DNA from 2 places in the Cryobacterium sp. TMT2-4 genome. Region 2 is predicted to be linked to the other one. Evidence: predicted binding sites of a transcription regulator. Region 2 holds the regulator's gene; the other holds the start of a gene.
What was found. The regulator HspR, encoded in region 2, represses chaperone genes until heat shock. The targets are predictions, from matches to a motif close to AAGTTGAGTCNNNNNGACTCAACTT.

Region 1 (4,114 bases), on a different contig from region 2:
TCCATGGTGTTGACGTCGAGCACGAAGTGCAGGCCGCTGACCGGTCCCGCATAGGGGTTGGCGTCGGTGGACGCCCGGACCCAGACGTCTGACCAGCCCAGGCGGCGGCCGCGATACCGGTCGGGGATTACCGCGTCGCCGTAGGTCCAGGTGTCGATGAAGACCAGGTCGAGGTCGGTGATGCCCCGGCGGGCGAGAGTGGCGATCACATCGGGGTGGGCGCGAAGGGCGGCGTCGGCTTCCTCCCACTCGTCGACGGTGAAGTTCGCCTGCATCCCCGGCACCGTTTCCCACTTGAGCAGGGCGTCGGTCGTGAGCGAGACGACGCCCACCCAGGTGGTGTTCTCGGCGCGGTGGAGCACTACCAGCCGTGCGCGTCGGTCGGGAACCGCGCTGGTAGCTGTGAACTCGGCGACGGCGCTCCGGGGCGGCTCGACCAGCTCGATCGAGGTGAACCGCCACCCGTCGGCGACGCCGCGCTCGCGGGCGAGGATGGCGACGGCGGAGGTGAACTCAGCGGCGGAGAGCGGGTCGAGCGGGTGGAAAGTCATCGAGGGGCCTCTGTTCTCGTTGGCGGTGGTCGAGCCTGGCGGTGGTCGAGCCTGTCGAGACCCGTGTTTATTCCAGCGCGCTCATCACGTGCTTGATCCGGGTGTAGTCCTCGACGCCGTACATCGACAGGTCTTTGCCGTATCCGGACTGCTTGAAACCGCCGTGTGGCATCTCGGCGGTCAGCAGGAGATGGGTGTTGATCCACACCGCGCCGAAGTCGAGGTCGCGGGAGACCCGCATGGCCGTGGCGTGGTCGAGGGTCCACACGCTGGAGGCGAGCGCGTAGTTGACATCGTTCGCGAGCGTGACCGCGTGCTCCTCCGACGTGAAGGGCTGCACCGTGATCACCGGGCCGAACGTTTCCTCCTGCACGATCGCATCCGTTTGGCGCACCTGCGTGACGACTGTGGGCTCGAAAAAGAAGCCCTCGGTGCCGACCTGGTGTCCGCCGGTGGCAATGACAGCGTGGTCGGGCAGGGCCGCGACCTTGCGCGAGACGTCGCCGAAATGGTTGACGTTGTTGAGCGGCCCGAAGTAGTTGTCGGCGTCGTCGGCCGACCCGGTAGTGCGGCTGCGGGCCTCGGCGACGAGTGCGTCGACGAACTCGTCATGGATGGACTCGTGCACGAGCACTCGCGTGATGGCCGTGCAGTCCTGCCCGGCGTTATAGAAGGAGAAGTCGGCGATGGCGGCGGCGGTCACGCTGACGTCGACGCCGGCGAAGACCAGGGCCGGCGCCTTGCCGCCGAGCTCGAGATGGGCCCGCTTGAGCGTCTTCGCGGCGCCGGCGGCGACGGCCATACCGGCCCGCACGCTGCCAGTGATCGAGACCAGGCCGGGTACCGGATGCTCGACGATCGCGGCCCCGGTGCCGCCGTTGCCGAGCACGATGTTCATCACGCCGTCGGGGAGGATGCCCTGGCTGATCCGGGCGAGTTCGAGGGTCGACTCCGGGGTGGTGTCGCTGGGCTTGAGCACGAGGGTGTTGCCGGCCGCCAGCGCGGGGCCGATCTTCCAGATGGCCATCAGGAAGGGGAAGTTCCACGGGGTGACCTGCCCGACCACGCCGATCGGTTCGCGGCGCGCAGCTGATCGGCGCCGGCCGCGACCTCGTCAACGGCGATCGTGGCGCGAGGTTGGCCCGTGTTGCGGTGCTGGGCCTCCACGATGGCGTCGCTCTCGGCATCGATCGCGTCGGCGAGGCGCAGCAGCGCGCGCTGCCGCTCGGCGGGAGTGGTGCGGCCCCAGGTGCGGAAGGCGGTCTTCGCGGCGGTCATCGCGTCGTCGACGTCGGCCGCGGTGGAGACCGGGGCCCGGGCAACCCGGCGTCCCGTTGTGGGATCGACGATGTCGAGCAGCTCGGTGCCGGAGGGAGTGACAAAGCGGCCGTTGATGAAGTTTTTAAGGGTGGGGGTGGCCACGGGCCTGATCCTCTGCGCTGAGTGTAGAAACGGGTCTTTTGTTCGGTAAGTATGGCATCCGACAGAGGAATTCGGATACCCGGACGAAAACTGGGTCGTGATGGGGCTGCCGCCGTAGCACCGCCGAGTTGTCTCCGGACCGCTGGCGCGTTTTCTCGATGTCCCCTAAACTTGAGTCCAACAGGCTCAGCTTTTTGCCGACCTGCGACGAGAGCGGCCGGCCCGAGAGAGGATCTTCCGATGCAAGCAGGTCAGCAACCGCCCCAGGAAGAAGCGAAGACGGCGTTGGAGCAGTACGGTGTCAACCTCACCGAGATCGCCCGGACCGGCAAGCTTGACCCGGTGATCGGGCGGGACGCGGAGATTCGGCGGGTCAGTCAGGTACTCACCCGCCGCACCAAGAACAACCCGGTGCTGATCGGTGAACCCGGCGTGGGCAAGACCGCCGTTGTGGAGGGACTGGCCCAGCGCATCGTGGCCGGCGATGTGGCCGACTCCCTCAAGGGCAAGCAGCTGGTCTCCCTCGACCTGGCGGCCCTGGTGGCGGGGGCCAAGTATCGCGGCGAGTTCGAGGAGCGGCTCAAGGCCGTGCTCAAGGAAATCAACGACGCGCAGGGGCAGATCATTACCTTCGTCGACGAGCTGCACACCCTGATGGGTGCCGGCGGCGGCGAAGGGTCCGTGGCGGCCTCCAACATGCTCAAGCCCATGCTCGCCCGCGGCGAGTTGCGCCTGATCGGTGCGACCACGCTCAACGAGTACCGCGAATTCATCGAGAAGGATGCCGCCCTCGAGCGCCGGTTCCAACCGGTGCTGGTCGACGAGCCCAGTGCGGAAGACACTGTGGCCATCCTGCGCGGGCTCAAGGAGCGCTACGAGGCCCACCATAAGGTGTCGATCGCGGACTCGGCGCTGGTGGCCGCGGTCTCCCTCTCCAACCGGTACATCACCGCCCGCCAGCTGCCGGACAAGGCCATCGACCTGATCGACGAGGCGGCCAGCCGGCTGCGGATGGAGATCGACTCCGCTCCCGTGGAAATCGACGAACTGCGTCGCAGGGTGCAGAGGCTGGAGTTGGAAGAGCTCGCGCTGAAAAAAGAGAAGGACGACGCCTCTAAGGCTCGCCTGGGGAAGTTGCGTGCTGACCTTGCCGAATACACGGTGGCCCTTGCTGAACTGCAGGACCGCTGGGACAAGGAGCGTTCCTCGCTCAACCGGATCGGCGATCTGAGGAAGCGCTTGGTGAGCACCCGCAGCCAGGCCGAGGTGGCCGAGCGCGAGGGCAACCTGGAGAAGGCGTCCAGGCTGCTCTACGGCGACATCCCGGTGATCGAACGGGAACTCGCCGAAGCGGAGCAGACCGAGCAGGATGGGCCGCGGATGGTCGGTGACCAGGTCACCGCGGAGGACATCGCCGCCGTGGTCGCGATGTGGACCGGCATCCCGGTAGGGCGGCTGCTGCAGGGCGAGACGGAGAAGCTGCTGAACCTCGAGGGTGAGCTCGGGCACCGCTTGGTCGGGCAGAAGCAGGCCGTGCGCGCGGTCGCCGACGCCGTGCGCCGCAGCCGGGCCGGCATCTCCGACCCGGACCGGCCGACCGGTTCGTTCCTCTTCCTCGGGCCGACCGGCGTGGGCAAGACGGAGCTGGCGAAGGCGCTCGCCGAGTTCCTCTTCGACGACGAAAAGGCGATGGTGCGCATCGACATGAGCGAGTACGGGGAAAAGTTTTCCGTGTCCCGTCTGGTCGGGGCTCCTCCCGGCTATATCGGCTACGAGCAGGGCGGGCAGCTGACCGAGGCCGTGCGCCGCCGCCCGTATTCGGTGATTTTGTTCGACGAGGTGGAGAAGGCGCATCCGGAGGTCTTCGATGTCTTGCTGCAGGTGCTCGACGACGGCCGGCTCACGGATGGCCAGGGCCGCACCGTGGACTTCCGCAACACGATCCTGGTGCTGACCTCGAACCTCGGGTCGGCGTTCCTGATCGACCCGGTGCTCAGCCGGGACGAGAAGGAGGCGGCCGTGCAGGCACTCGTGCGCAAGACGTTCAAGCCCGAGTTCGTCAACCGTCTCGACGACATCGTCGTGTTCGAATCGCTGTCGATGGAGGACCTCGGCCAGATCGTCGGGCTGCTCGTTGACCG
Region 2 (4,114 bases):
CCCCGCGCGGCATCCCGCAGGTTGAGGTTACCTTCGATCTCGACGCCAACGGCATCGTGCACGTGTCTGCCAAAGACAAGGGCACCGGCAAGGAACAGTCGATGACCATCACGGGCGGATCTTCGCTCGCGAAGGAAGACATCGAGCGCATGGTGCGCGAGGGCGAAGAGCACGCCGCCGAGGACAAGCGCCGTCGCGAGGCAGCCGAGACCCGCAACACGGCGGAGCAGCTCGCTTACTCGATCGAGAAGCTGATCAAGGAGAACGACGAGAAGCTGCCCGAGGACGTGAAGTCCGAGGTTCAGGCCGACGTCGACGCCCTCAAGGCCGCTCTCGTCGGCGACGACGATGCGGCCGTGAAGACGGCCTTCGACAAGCTCAACGAGAGCCAGGGCAAGCTCGGCGAGGCCATCTACAAGACCAGCCAGGCGGATGCCGCGGCCGGTGCCCCAACCGACTCCGAGCCGACCGCCGACGCGGCCGGCTCCGACGAAGACGTGGTTGACGCCGAGGTCGTCGACGACGAAGACGAGGCCAAGAAGTAATGGCAGACGACAACAAGCGTCCTGGCGACGAGCCGTTTGACGAGGGGGCATCCACTGAGGGTGCCCCCGGGGCCGACGCCGAGGCGGAAGCCGAAGGTGTGAGTGTCGAGGGCTTCGACGAGGCGTCCGCCGAGGGTATCGAAGAGGACGAGCTGACGGTCCAAGACATCCTGGATGCCGCCACGCGGGAAGTCGACGAGCCCACGAGCGAGCACCTCGCCGACCTCAAGCGGGTCACCGCGGAGTACGCCAACTACCGTCGCCGCACCGAGGCCAACCGCGAGGTCGAGCGTGAGCGCGTCACCGTGGATGTCGTAAAGGGCCTGATTCCCGTGCTCGACGATCTCGACCGCGCTGAGAAGCACGGCGACCTGGTCGAAGACTCGGCGTTCAGCACGATCGCCGCGAAACTGCGGGGGAGCGTCGAGCGCCTGGGCGTGAAGTCCTTCGGCACGGTCGGCGAACCGTTCGATCCGACCATCCACGAGGCGATCTTCCAGCTGCCCACCGCGGGCATCGAGTCGGAGACCGTCGGTGACGTGATCGAGACCGGCTACTTCCTCGGCTCGTCGCTCCTGCGCGTGGCCAAGGTCGTCGTGCAGGTACCGAGCGATGGCTAGCCAGGACTGGTTCGATAAGGACTTTTACAAGGTCCTGGGTGTGTCAAAGGACGTCACCCCGGCCGAGCTGAAGAAGGCCTATCGCAAGCTCGCCCGCACGTATCACCCGGACTCCAATCCGGGCAACCCTGCGGCCGAGGCGACGTTCAAGGAGATCAGCGAGGCACACTCGGTCATCGGTGACCCTGCCCAACGCAAGGAATACGATGCTGTGCGCGCGATGGGCGGTGGGGCCCGCTTCACCGCCCCGCGCCCCGGTGGCGGGCAGGCCGGAGGCTTCGATGATGTCTTCGGAGGCATGTTCGGTGGGGGCGCGCGGCAACAACAGCCCGGCTACTCCTATGAGCAGGGCGGTTTCGACGACCTCCTCGGCGGCATGTTCGGCCGCGGTCAGGGTGGCGGCGGTTTCGGCACCTCGAGCGGCGGGTTCCGCGGCTACGGCGGGCCGACTCGCGGCCGCGACGTGATCGCGTCGACAACGGTCGACTTCATCACGGCCACGCACGGTGACCAGATCACCCTGCAAACGCAGGATGGCCGCGCCATCAAGGTGAAGATCCCGGCCGGGGTGGCCGACGGGCAGAAGATCAAGCTCCGCGGCCAGGGGCAGCACAGCCCTGACGGCGGCGAGTCCGGCGACATCGTACTCACGGTGAACGTGCGCAAGCACCCGGTCTTCGAACGCGATGGGCTGAACCTGCGGGTCTCCGTTCCGGTCACGTTCGTCGAGGCCGCGCTCGGCGCCACTATCGAGGTGCCGACGTTGGGCGGAGCGCCGGTCAAACTGCGCATCGCCCCGGGCACCCCGAGCGGGCGCGTGCTGCGCGTCAAGGGGCGTGGCGTCGTGACGCCCAAGGGCACCGGGGACCTGCTGGCGGAGGTTCAGGTTGCCGTTCCGTCTCATCTGTCGAAGGACGCCGAAGAGAAACTCGCGGCCTTCGCGGAAGCACTGCCGAAGGAGAATCCGCGCGACGAACTCCTCGCGAAGGCGAGAGACTGACGGTGGACGAGAACACCCGGGTTTTCGTAATCTCGATGGCCGCCGAGCTTGCGGGCATGCACCCGCAAACGCTGCGCCAATACGATCGCCTGGGGCTGGTGAGTCCCGACCGCACCCCCGGTCGGTCTCGCCGGTACTCGATGCGGGATGTGGCCAAGCTCCGCGAGATCGCGGAGCTCGGTGCCGAGGGTGTGAGCCTGGAAGGGATCCGTCGCATCATTGACCTCGAGGACCACGTGCGCACGCTCGAATCGCGGCTGCGCGAATTGGAGTCTGCGCTGGCCGATGAACTGCTCAACCGTCCGGGCCGCCGCGTCTTCGCGGCCGGCTCGGCCGGTGAGGTCATCTCGATGCGGGCCGGTACGCGCACGCGCCGGTCCAACCAGATCGTGATCTGGCGCCCCTTGGGTTCCCGCCCGATCGGCGACGAGAAGTAGCCGCACCTGCGGGCTAGCCTGAGGCAATGCCTGATTTTTCCTTTGACCGCCTGAGGCGTTTCCCCGACGTGGAAGCGGACAATCTCTTCGCCGTGGATGCGAGCGACCGCCTGATCCTCGACGAGGCGGCCGGCGTGCTGGCCGAGGCAGGATCCGGCGAGGTCGTGGTGATCGAGGACCGCTATGGCGCTCTCACCCTGGGCGCGGCCGCACTGGCCGGGGCCCGGGGAATCCGGGTGCACCAGGATGTCCTCTCTGGGGAGTTGGCCCTCACCCTGAATGCGGCCGACGCCGGACTCGCCGATTCCTACCGCTCCCTCATCCTGGGCGAAGAACTGCTGACGAACGCGCGGGTGGTGCTGATCCAGCTGCCGCGCAGTCTGGCGGCGCTCGATGAGTTCGCCGACGCCATCCGTCGTTTCGCGGCACCGGATGTGGTGGTGATCGCCGGTGGACGCATCAAGCACATGACGCCGACCATGAACGCGGTGCTCCGCCGGCACTTCGGCGAGCTGCAGGTCTCGTCGGCCCGGCAAAAGTCGCGGGTACTCAGGGCAGCGGCTCCGACTGCCTCCGCAACTCAGCCGACGGTGTCCACCTGGCCGAATTCTGTGGAGCACGCCGACCTGGGACTCACGATCTGCGCCCACGGGGCTGCGTTTGCCGGCGCGACCGTCGATATCGGAACGCGCTACCTGCTTGAGTTCCTTGATCGTATGAAAACGGATGCTCGGAGCGCCATCGACCTCGGCTGCGGCACCGGGGTGCTCGCCGCCACCCTCGCCCGACGCCGTCCCGCCCTGCGGGTGACCGCCACCGACCAGTCGGCCGCGGCCGTCGCCTCCGCGCGGGCCACCATGGTGGCCAATGCGCTCGCCGACCGGGTCACGGTCGTGCGGGATGACGCGCTCCAGAGCCAACCGGATGCCTCGGCCGAACTGATCGTGCTGAACCCGCCCTTTCACATCGGCTCGTCGGTCCATGCCGGCATAGCCCTGAAACTGTTCGAGGATGCCGGACGAGTGTTGCAGCCCGGTGGTGAACTGTGGAGTGTGTGGAACACCCACCTCGGTTATCGCCCCGCGCTGACGCGATTGGTCGGGCCGACACACCAGGTCGGTCGGAACGCCAAGTTCACCGTCACGGTCTCGACCGGACGCTGAGACGCGCCGGACCGCCGTGAGGCCCGCACCTGGGGGCTTCCGCCAGGGCGCCGGAGCCGACACGCCCGGGATGCGGGAGGGAGTTGCGCACCCCCAAAATTCACCGTAATGTCTCTCTAGTCACCCCACAGGTGCGGAAAGCCGCAGAGCTTCCCGGCCTCAAGTGGGACGAAGATTTAGTTTTTTCTCGAATATCCTCCCGACTAGGGAGAGTTCGGGTTTAAACCAAAATATTATCTCTCTTCGGCTGGTCGTCAGGTCGCGTATGTAGATGATTTCGAGTCGCTTTGGCGCACTCGGAATCGGCTGCTTTCCGTGATTTGACAGAGATTAGTCGGGTGGGTAAGTT

Region 1: E3O54_RS14905 (ATP-dependent Clp protease ATP-binding subunit) is a predicted target of HspR. The motif match lies at 2,142-2,166, and genes of this name have one in related genera.

What each region holds. Positions count from the first base shown of each region.
Region 1 is NZ_SOGE01000042.1:24,279-28,392, reverse strand. Features, by position in the region: gene E3O54_RS14915 (primary-amine oxidase) at 1-551, opposite strand, end outside; partial or broken gene E3O54_RS14910 (aldehyde dehydrogenase family protein) at 619-1,973, opposite strand; gene E3O54_RS14905 (ATP-dependent Clp protease ATP-binding subunit) at 2,214-4,114, shown strand, end outside.
Region 2 is NZ_SOGE01000026.1:53,647-57,760, forward strand. Features, by position in the region: gene dnaK (molecular chaperone DnaK) at 1-545, shown strand, start outside; gene E3O54_RS07690 (nucleotide exchange factor GrpE) at 545-1,165, shown strand; gene E3O54_RS07695 (DnaJ C-terminal domain-containing protein) at 1,158-2,165, shown strand; gene E3O54_RS07700 (heat shock protein transcriptional repressor HspR) at 2,168-2,602, shown strand; gene E3O54_RS07705 (class I SAM-dependent methyltransferase) at 2,629-3,765, shown strand.